Regions from separate parts of the Streptomyces sp. NPDC086147 genome, predicted to be linked through region 2. Evidence: riboswitches for the same ligand, from Rfam matches in the RefSeq annotation. Region 2 holds a riboswitch; the other holds the start of a gene.

What was found. Region 2 has a riboswitch for cyclic di-AMP ahead of AB0398_RS26590 (M23 family metallopeptidase). Riboswitches for the same ligand answer to the same signal wherever they lie in the genome.
Positions count from the first base shown of each region.
Region 1: another riboswitch for cyclic di-AMP. It lies ahead of AB0398_RS11975 (LysM peptidoglycan-binding domain-containing M23 family metallopeptidase); the one in region 2 lies ahead of AB0398_RS26590 (M23 family metallopeptidase).

Region 1 is NZ_JBFBJO010000004.1:267,797-272,450, forward strand. Features, by position in the region: gene AB0398_RS11960 (XRE family transcriptional regulator) at 1-405, shown strand, start outside; gene AB0398_RS11965 (DUF6126 family protein) at 452-601, shown strand; gene AB0398_RS11970 (tyrosine-protein phosphatase) at 626-1,447, opposite strand; cyclic di-AMP (ydaO/yuaA leader) riboswitch at 1,864-2,023, shown strand; gene AB0398_RS11975 (LysM peptidoglycan-binding domain-containing M23 family metallopeptidase) at 2,027-2,998, shown strand; gene AB0398_RS11980 (SGNH/GDSL hydrolase family protein) at 3,159-3,971, shown strand; gene AB0398_RS11985 (STM4011 family radical SAM protein) at 3,958-4,654, opposite strand, start outside.
Region 2 is NZ_JBFBJO010000015.1:117,444-122,097, forward strand. Features, by position in the region: gene AB0398_RS26585 (pitrilysin family protein) at 1-1,169, shown strand, start outside; cyclic di-AMP (ydaO/yuaA leader) riboswitch at 1,433-1,595, shown strand; gene AB0398_RS26590 (M23 family metallopeptidase) at 1,609-2,379, shown strand; gene AB0398_RS26595 (GntR family transcriptional regulator) at 2,600-3,283, shown strand; gene AB0398_RS26600 (HPr family phosphocarrier protein) at 3,432-3,713, opposite strand; gene AB0398_RS26605 (GNAT family N-acetyltransferase) at 3,887-4,654, shown strand, end outside.

The sequences.
Region 1 (4,654 bases), on a different contig from region 2:
GTCTCCGAGCTCCTGGGAGAGGCGCCCCCCGAGCGCGATCCCGTGGTCCGGGCCGGCCGCTCCGAGCCCGTCGAGGCCGACGGCTGGATCTACCGCCAGGCGGGCGGCGCCGGGCGCGCCCTCCAGTGCCTGCGGGTGCACGTGCCGTACGCCACCCGGGGCGACATCGTGCGCGTCCACCCCGGCGAGGAGTGGATCCACGTCCTGGAGGGCCGGGTGCGGCTCGCGCTCGGCGAGGCGGTCCACGTCCTCGACCCCGGGGACAGCGCGCACTTCGACTCGCTCACCCCGCACCGGATCGGTGCCGCCACCCCCGGCGGGGCCGAGCTGCTCTTCGTCCACACCCTGATGCAGAGCCCCGTCGCCGAGCTGTGCCTCGGCGACGGGACCCCGCACCGGCGCTGACAGCCGGAACGATTCTTCCGTGACGATTCTTCAGGAAAGAGTTGATATGTCCGAGAAGTCTTCATCCGTCACCGGCGAGGAGCGCGGGGAGGGCAAGTTCCCCAAGGGGCTGGTGCTCCGCCTCTTCGCCTACCTGGTCGCCGGTCACCTCTTCGCCGGCTTCCTCTACCTGCTCTTCGCGATGGGCGCGAAGTGACGCCGGCCGGGCGCCGCGCGCTCCCTACGCCTCGGTGAGCAGGCGCTCCCGCAGCCGCTCGCGGGTCTCCGGGGACAGCGCGAGGCCTTCGGAGAAGTAGGCGTCCATCGAGCCCCAGGTCGCCTCGATCGTCTCGAAGGCGGCCCGCAGGTACTCCGCCCGCGCGTCGAAGAGCGGGGCCAGCAGCTCCATCACCTCGGGTCCCATGGCGTCCGGGGCGGTGGAGCTGCGGCGCACCTTGTAGCGGCGGTGCGGCTCGTTCGACTTCACGTAGTCGGCCTCGATCGCCGTCCGCTCGACCCCGACGGCGAGCAGGGTGATCGCGACGGCGAGCCCGGCGCGGTCCTTGCCCGCCGCGCAGTGCATCAGGGCCGGGACGCTCTCCTCCGCCATGGAGTGCAGGATCCGGCTGTGCTCCGCGGTCCGCTCGACCACCATCCGCCGGTACGACTCGGACATCCGGGCCGCCGCCCTGCCGTCGCCGAGGATCCCCCGCAGCTGCGCGGTGTCGCCGTCGCGCACCAGCTTCCAGAACTCCTTGCCGTCGGCCGGGTCGTTGAGGGGTATGTTCACGTTCCGCACGCCGGGCAGCTCGACGTCCGGGCCCTCAATCCGCCGGTCGGCCTCGTTGCGGAAGTCGAAGACCGTGTGCAGCCCGAGTCCGGCGAGGAAGGCGGCGTCGTCCTCGGTCGCGTGGGCGAGGTGGCCGCTGCGGAAGAGGCGGCCGGGACGGACCGCGCGCCCGTCCGTCGTCGGCAGGCCGCCCACGTCCCGGAAGTTGCGGACCTCCGCCAGCTCGGGCTCGTCGGCTTCTACGGGCGGGACCTGCGGCAGCTGCTGCGTCACGGATGCTCCTGGAAAGTCGGTGTTCGGATGCCCGACGCGAATCGGTTCCTGGGGCAATCATCCAGACAGGAGGGGCGTGGCGCACCCCCTCGGACGGGAATGAGTGATCTGTCCTAATTGGGGTGTTGGGTATGGCAAGCCCCTATTGGGACATTGCGTATAACGCGCCCTGTTTACAGGCGAGATGGGATTCGGCGCGTGAGCAGGGTCATAGAGGTGACGGATCGTGGCCGGGAGTCCGGCGCGATTTCCGTACGGGAAAAGGGAGTCGGAGGATCGTCGTCCACGGAGGGTGACCAGAATTCCGGGGGAACGATCTAGGGCGGAATGCCGGGACAAAACAGCGGCTTGTTCGCGTCGACCCCGCTCGTCTAGCGTCACGCTCAATCCGGACGGACCGCCGAATCCTGCCACCGCCCGGAATTCCACCCATCCCATGCGTGGCAGGAGCGGGGGACCCAGGAAGTACGCCGGTCCCGCGATGCAGGACGGCTCGGGGTGAAGCCGCGCGAAAGCGCGGCCGGGCATCTCCAGTCCGAACCCGACAGCTCACCTCGCAGGCGCCGGAGAGGATTCGCCATGCCCGCGAAGGGTAAGCACCGCCGTCCCAAGAGCAACCCCCTCACCCGCGGTTTCGCCGCCGCCGGTACGGGAGGCGCCGTCGTCGCCCTCCCGCTCCTCGGCGCCACGGGGGCCCACGCCGCCGAGCAGGCCGCCCCGGCCCCCGCCTCCGTCCAGTCCGCCGTCACCGCGCACGTCGTCGCGGCGAAGGCCGCCCCCGCGAAGGCCGCCGCCGAGACCGGCCCCCGTACGTACTCCGTCGTCTCCGGCGACTACCTGTCGAAGATCGCCTCCGACCACCACCTGGAGGGCGGCTGGCAGAAGGTGTACGAGGACAACCGCCGGACCATCGGCGCGGACCCCTCCCTCATCCTGCCCGGCATGAAGCTCACCATCGGCGCCAAGGGCTCCGCCCCCGTCGGCCCGAAGAGCACCCACAGCGCCCAGGAGTCCGGCAAGAACGGCGACGACGCCCCCCGCGCCTCCCGCGAGAACCGCCGCGCCGCCGCCCCGGCCGCCGCCACCCCGAAGGCCGCGGAGCGCTCCACCGGCTCCTCGTCCTCCACCGGTTCCACCGCCTCCTCCTCCGGCTGGGTCGCCCCCGTCACCGGCGGCTTCTCCACCCCGTACCGCGCCTCCGGCTCGATGTGGTCCTCCGGCTACCACACCGGCGTCGACTTCATCGCCTCCTCCGGCACCACCGTCCGCGCCGTCGGCGCCGGCACGGTCGTCTCCGCCGGCTGGAGCGGCTCGTACGGCAACGAGGTCGTCATCAAGCACGCGGACGGCAACTACTCGCAGTACGCCCACCTCTCCTCCCTCTCGGTCTCGGCCGGGCAGAGCGTCGGCGGCGGGCAGCAGATCGGCCTCTCCGGCTCCACCGGCAACTCCACCGGCCCGCACCTGCACTTCGAGATCCGCACCACGCCGAGCTACGGCTCGGACGTCGACCCGCTGGCCTACCTGCGCCAGCACGGCGTCTCCGTCTGACGCGCCGAAGGGGACACCCTTTTCGACGGCCCGGCACGCGCATGCCGGGCCGTCGGCCTGTTCCGACTTGGGCGAATCTTTATCGGTGGCATATGTCACCCGTCGTCAACCCCTCCTTACGGTCGCGTAGGTCACATGCGAAAGGGAAGGATGTGACCCCGTGGCAGACGATTCGAGATCAAGAGACAAGAACGCATTCGGGTCGTACGCGGCGATCGGTGACAGCTTCACCGAGGGCGTCGGAGACCCCGGCCCCGACGGGACGTACGTCGGCTGGGCGGACCGCTTCGCGGTCCTGCTCGCCGACCAGCTGCCGGAGCACGACGCCTTCCGCTACGCCAACCTGGCCGTACGCGGGCGCCTCCTCGACCAGATCGTGGCGGAACAGGTCCCCCGGGCGAAGGAACTCGCCCCCGACCTGGTGACCTTCTGCGCGGGCGGCAACGACATCATCCGCCCCGGCACCGACCCGGACGACGTGGCCGAGCGCTTCGAGCGCGCCGTCGCCGAGCTGACCTCCGCCGTCGGGACCGTCATGATCACCACCGGCTTCGACACCCGCGACGTCCCCGTGCTCCGGCACCTGCGCGGCAAGATCGCCACCTACACCGCGCACGTCCGCGCCATCGCGGACCGCCACGGCTGCCCGGTCCTCGACCTGTGGTCCCTGAAGTCCGTGCAGGACAGGCGGGCCTGGGACGGCGACCGGCTGCACCTCTCGCCCGAGGGGCACACCCGGGTCGCCCTGCGCGCCGCCCAGGTCCTCGGCCTGCCGGTGCCGGCCGACCCCGACCAGGTGTGGCCGCCGGTCCCGCCGCGCGGCTCCCTCGAAGTGCGCCGCGACAACATCCAGTGGGCGCGGGAGTACCTCGTGCCCTGGATCGGACGCCGGCTGCGCGGCGAGAGCTCCGGGGACCACGTCGAGGCCAAGCGCCCCGACCTGATGCCCCTCGGCGACCTCATGCCCCTGTAGTCGGCGGCGCGGCGGGGATCCGCTCCAGGACCCCGCCCGCGAACACGTCGTACAGCGGCAGCGTCTCCAGGTGGACGTAGCCGATGTGGCAGTCGCAGACGGCGAGGGGGCAGGCGCGGGGGCGCAGGGCGGCGCGGTACGAACCGTCGTACAGGTTCCCCAGTTCGGCCTTGACGAAGTGGCAGCGCCGCACCGTCCCCGCGCCGTCCACCGAGATCACCGACTCGCCGGTGCGGCAGGGCAGCCCCGCCGAGCGGTGCGGATGCCGGCTGTACGGGAAGAGCGGGTCGAGCTCCGTCCACCCGTCGGCCTCCGCGTCGGTATACGCGTGCCCCTCGGCCGCGTTCACCCACAGGTACACGTGCGGCGGCAGCGCGTCCCGCAGCCGCCGCGCGTGCTCCCGGTGCTCCGGGAGCCCCACCACGCCCACGCTGAACCGCACGCCCCGCTCCGTCAGGTCACGGCACTTGGCGAGGAAGCGCTCGTACGGCGTCTGCCCGGGGTGGTACGTGCACCAGAGGGCCACGGCCTCCGGGTCCGCGTCCGCCAGCCAGTCGGTCCGGCAGCTCAGATTGGTCTGGATCGCCACCCGCTCGACGTGCGGCAGCCGCGACAGCTCGACGAGCGCCCGCCGGTACCAGGAGCGCACCAGGCCCTCGCCCCACGGCGTGAACAGGATCCGC
Region 2 (4,654 bases):
CCCGTGCGCTCTCCGAGGGCACCGACCAGCACAGCGCCGAGGAGTTCGCGGCCGAGCTGGAGCGCTGCGGCGCCACCCTCGACGCGCACGCCGACCACCCGGGCGTACGGGTCTCCCTGGAGGTCCCGGTCTCCCGGCTGCCCAAGGCGCTCGGACTGCTCTCCGAGGCCCTGATCGCCCCGGCGTTCCTGGACACCGAGGTCGAGCGCCTGGTGCGCAACCGCCTCGACGAGATCCCGCACGAGACGGCCAATCCGGCCCGGCGCGCCGCCAAGCAGCTCTCCAAGGAGCTGTTCCCGGCCGACTCCCGGATGTCCCGGCCGCGCCAGGGCACCGAGGAGACCGTCGGGGCGATCGACGCCGCCGCGGTCCGCGCCTTCTACGCGGCGCACGTGCGGCCCGCCACGGCCACCGCCGTGGTCGTCGGCGACCTGACTGGGATCGACCTGGAGAAGGTCCTCGCGGAGACGCTGGGCGCCTGGACCGGCGAGCCCGGCGAGCCGCTGCCGATGCCGCCGATCACCGCCGACGACACCGGCCGGGTCGTGATCGTGGACCGCCCCGGCGCCGTCCAGACCCAGCTCCTCATCGGCCGGATCGGCCCCGACCGGCACGCCCGCGTCTGGCCGGCCCAGGTCCTCGGCACGTACTCCCTCGGCGGGACCCTGACCTCGCGTCTGGACCGGGTCCTGCGCGAGGAGAAGGGCTACACGTACGGCGTGCGGGCCTTCGGGCAGGTGCTCCGCTCGGACGCCGAGGGGAACGGCGCCGCGATGCTCGCCATCAGCGGCTCCATCGACACCCCCAACACGGGCCCGGCCCTGGACGACCTGTGGAAGGTGCTGCGCACCCTGGCCGCCGAGGGGCTCACGGACGCCGAGCGGGAGACCGCCGTGCAGAACCTGGTGGGGGTGGCGCCGCTCAAGTACGAGACGGCCGCCTCCGTCGCCGGGACGCTCGCCGACCAGGTGGAGCAGCACCTCCCGGACGACTTCCAGGCCCAGCTGTACGCGCGCCTGGCCGAGACCGGCACCGTCGAGGCGACCGCCGCCGTGGTCAGCGCCTTCCCGGTGGACCGGCTCGTCACGGTCCTGGTGGGCGACGCGGCGCAGATCGCGGAGCCGGTGCGGGCGCTCGGCATCGGTGAAGTGACCGTCGTCACCGGCTGATCGACCCCTGCCCGGCCGGCGGCCCACCGCCGCCGGCCGGGCGGACGAAGGGCCCCGACGTGACGGACCGTCGGGGCCCTTCCGGCCGTCGGCGCGGGAGCCGCACGGGGAATGCCTCCGTGAATTGTCCGTATTGGCGCCAAAGTGATCATCTGCCCTGTGGCATGCCTTACAAAAGGTCGTGTTCGGTTGGTGATCGACTGGGGCTCCGCATAGCGTCGGTGCGGCTGTTCGCCAGTTGCACCCGCCGCGCCCGCGGCACCGGACAGTCATCGCCGAGTCCCCGTCAGGCGCGAGCCTGGGGAGCCGGGGACCCACGCAGTCCCTGGGGTGAATCGGACGCCTTCGCCTCGCGCGGAGGGGCCCGTAGGAGACCTTCCTGCTCCGAACCCGTCAGCTAACCCGGTAGGCGAGAAGGAAGGAAAGGAACAACGTCTTCATGGCGTTCACCCGTGCCACCGGGAAGCATCGTGGTTCGAGCCGGATGGCGCGCCGCGGCGCGGGCATCGCCGGAGTGGCGACCCTCGCCACCACCGGAGTCATCGGAACCCTGGCCTCCCCGGCGCTCGCCGCCGACACGGACAACCGCTCCCCCGAGGACACCGGCCTCACCAAGGTGATCGCCGAGGAATCCCTCGTCGACCGGCTCAACGCCCAGGCCGACGCCCAGGACCGCGAGGCCTTCGAGGCCGTCGCCGAGCAGAAGGCCCTGGCCGAGGCGAAGCGCAAGGCCGAGGCCCGCGCCAAGGAGATCCGCGAGGAGAGGGCCCGCGCCGCCCGCGAGGCCGAGCGCCGCCGCCTGAACTCCTTCCAGCTCCCCGTCGCCGGCTCGTACGTCTCCACCGGCTACCAGACCGGCGGCTCGCTCTGGTCCTCCGGCAGCCACTCCGGCGTCGACTTCCACGCGGCCTACGGCAGCCGGGTCGTCTCCGTCGGCTCCGGCACCGTCGTCGAGGCCGGCTGGGGCGGCGCGTACGGCAACAACATCGTGATCCGGATGCACGACGGCACGTACACCCAGTACGGTCACCTCTCCTCCATCGGGGTGTACGTCGGCCAGACCGTCGAGCCGGGCCAGCAGATCGGCATCTCGGGCTCGACCGGCAACTCGACCGGCCCGCACCTCCACTTCGAGGCCCGGACGAGCGCCGACTACGGCTCGGACATCAACCCGGTCTCCTACCTCCGCGCCCGCGGCGTCGCCGTCTGACCCGGCGTCCCGCGCGCCCCTGACCATCGGGGACCTCCGCGTCGCAAAAGCCCCGGCTCGTGCTGAGCCGGGGCTTTTCGTCGTCCCGTCGTCGGCCAAAAGCCCGTCATGGATTCCGGTGGGGCATCGGAAATTCCGGCGGGCTGCAATAGAGTCGCGGATCAGGCGCAGAACAGGCGCCGCTCGAATTGTCTCGCGCGGACCAAGGCGGAGGTCGGACATGCGCATTCCCGCGCATTCGGTATGCACGGCGATCCGGGACGACATCGTCTCCGGCGTCTTCGAGCGGGGCAGCCGGCTGACCGAGGAGCAGCTCGCCCGCCGGTACGGGGTCTCCCGCGTCCCGGTCCGCGAGGCGCTGCGCACCCTGGAGTCCGAGGGCTTCGTCCTCACCCGCCGCCACGCGGGCGCGCACGTCGCCGAGCCCACCGAGCAGGAGGCGGCCGACCTGCTCGACATGCGGGCGCTGCTCGAACCGCTGGGGGCCGCGCGGGCCGCGCAGCGGCGCACCGACGCCCACCTCAAGGTGCTGCGCGGCCTGGTCAGACTCGGGCAGGAGCGGGCCAGGCGCGGCCAGGGCGAGGACCTGCGCTCGCTCGGCGGCTGGTTCCACGAGACGCTCGCGCAGGCCTCCGGCAGCCCGCCGCTGACGGCGCTGCTCACCCAGCTGCGGCACAAGATCGCCTGGACGTACGCGGTCGAGCAGCCCGAGCGACCGGTGGAGGCCTGGGCCGAACACGGTGCGATCGTGGACGCCGTGGCGCGCGGCGACGCCGAGCGGGCGAGGGCCCTCACCGCGCTGCACGCGGAGCGCTCGCTGCCGCTGCACCGGCTCAAGAGGCCGGAGCGCGGGCGTGTGAGGGTTTCGCAACACGTCGTCAACACGACGAGCGCCCGGAATTAACACGCACACCGTATACAAAGAATAGAAATTCCACGGGGCTTTTCGTGCTGCCCGGAAAAGGGGGCGGCGGGGGAGCGGGAGTGGAAAAGAGAAAGGCCGTGGCCGCCGGAATTCCGGCGGCCACGGCCTTTCGAAGTCACGAGAAGGGTCAGACGGTCTCGGGGAGCTCGTCCAGGCCCTCGGCGACCAGCTTCGCGAGACGGTCCAGAGCGGCCTCGGCGCCCTCGGCGTCCGACGCGAGCACGATCTCCTCGCCGCCCTGCGCGCCCAGGCCGAGCACCGCGAGCATGGAGGCGGCGTTCACGGGGGTGCCGTCGGACTTGGCGATCGTCACCGGAACGCCGGAAGCCGTGGCGGCACGGACGAAGATGGACGCGGGGCGGGCGTGCAGGCCCTCGGCCCAGCCGACGTTGACGCGGCGCTCAGCCATGGTGTTGCCCTTCAAGTCTCAAGCGGGTTGTCTAGACCAGTCTCTCACGGGATGCGCGGTGCTCACGCCGACCTCCGGCCCGCACCGGACCGCCTCGGCTCCCCCCACCTTGCAACGCCCACCCCCACCGCGCGACCGGTGCCCCAGGCGTGTCCCGGCCGTAGGCTGACCCCATGCAGAGCGCGTCGGAGCAGTCGGAAGCGGCGGAACCGCAGGCGGAGCCGGTACGGTCCGCGCCACCGGAGCACGCCTACCCCGACCACTGGGAGGCGGACGTGGTGCTCCGCGACGGCGGCACCGCGCGCATCGGGCCCATCACCACCGACGACGCCGACCGGCTCGTCAGCTTCTACGAGCAGGTCTCGGACGAGTCGAAGTACTACCGCTTCTTCGCCCCCTACCCGCGCCTCTCCGCCAAGGACGTGCACCGCTTCACCCACCACGACTTCGTGGACCGGGTGGGACTCGCGGCGACCGTCGGCGGCGAGTTCATCGCCACCGTCCGCTACGACCGCATCGACGACCGCGGACTGCCCGCCTCCGCCCCGGCCGACGAGGCCGAGGTCGCCTTCCTCGTCCAGGACGCGCACCAGGGCCGGGGCGTCGCCTCCGCCCTGCTCGAACACATCGCGGCGGTCGCCCGCGAACGGGGCATCCGGCGCTTCGCCGCCGAGGTGCTCCCCGCCAACACCAAGATGATCAAGGTCTTCACCGACGCGGGCTACACCCAGAAGCGCAGCTTCGAGGACGGCTCCGTACGGCTCCACCTCGACCTCGAACCCACCGACCGGTCCCTCGCCGTCCAGCGCGCCCGCGAGCAGCGCGCCGAGGCCCGCTCCGTACAGCGGCTGCTCACCCCCGGCTCCGTCGCCGTGGTCGGCGCCGGCCGCACACCCGGCGGCGTCGGCCGGACCGTCCTGCGCAACCTCGTCGGAGCGGGC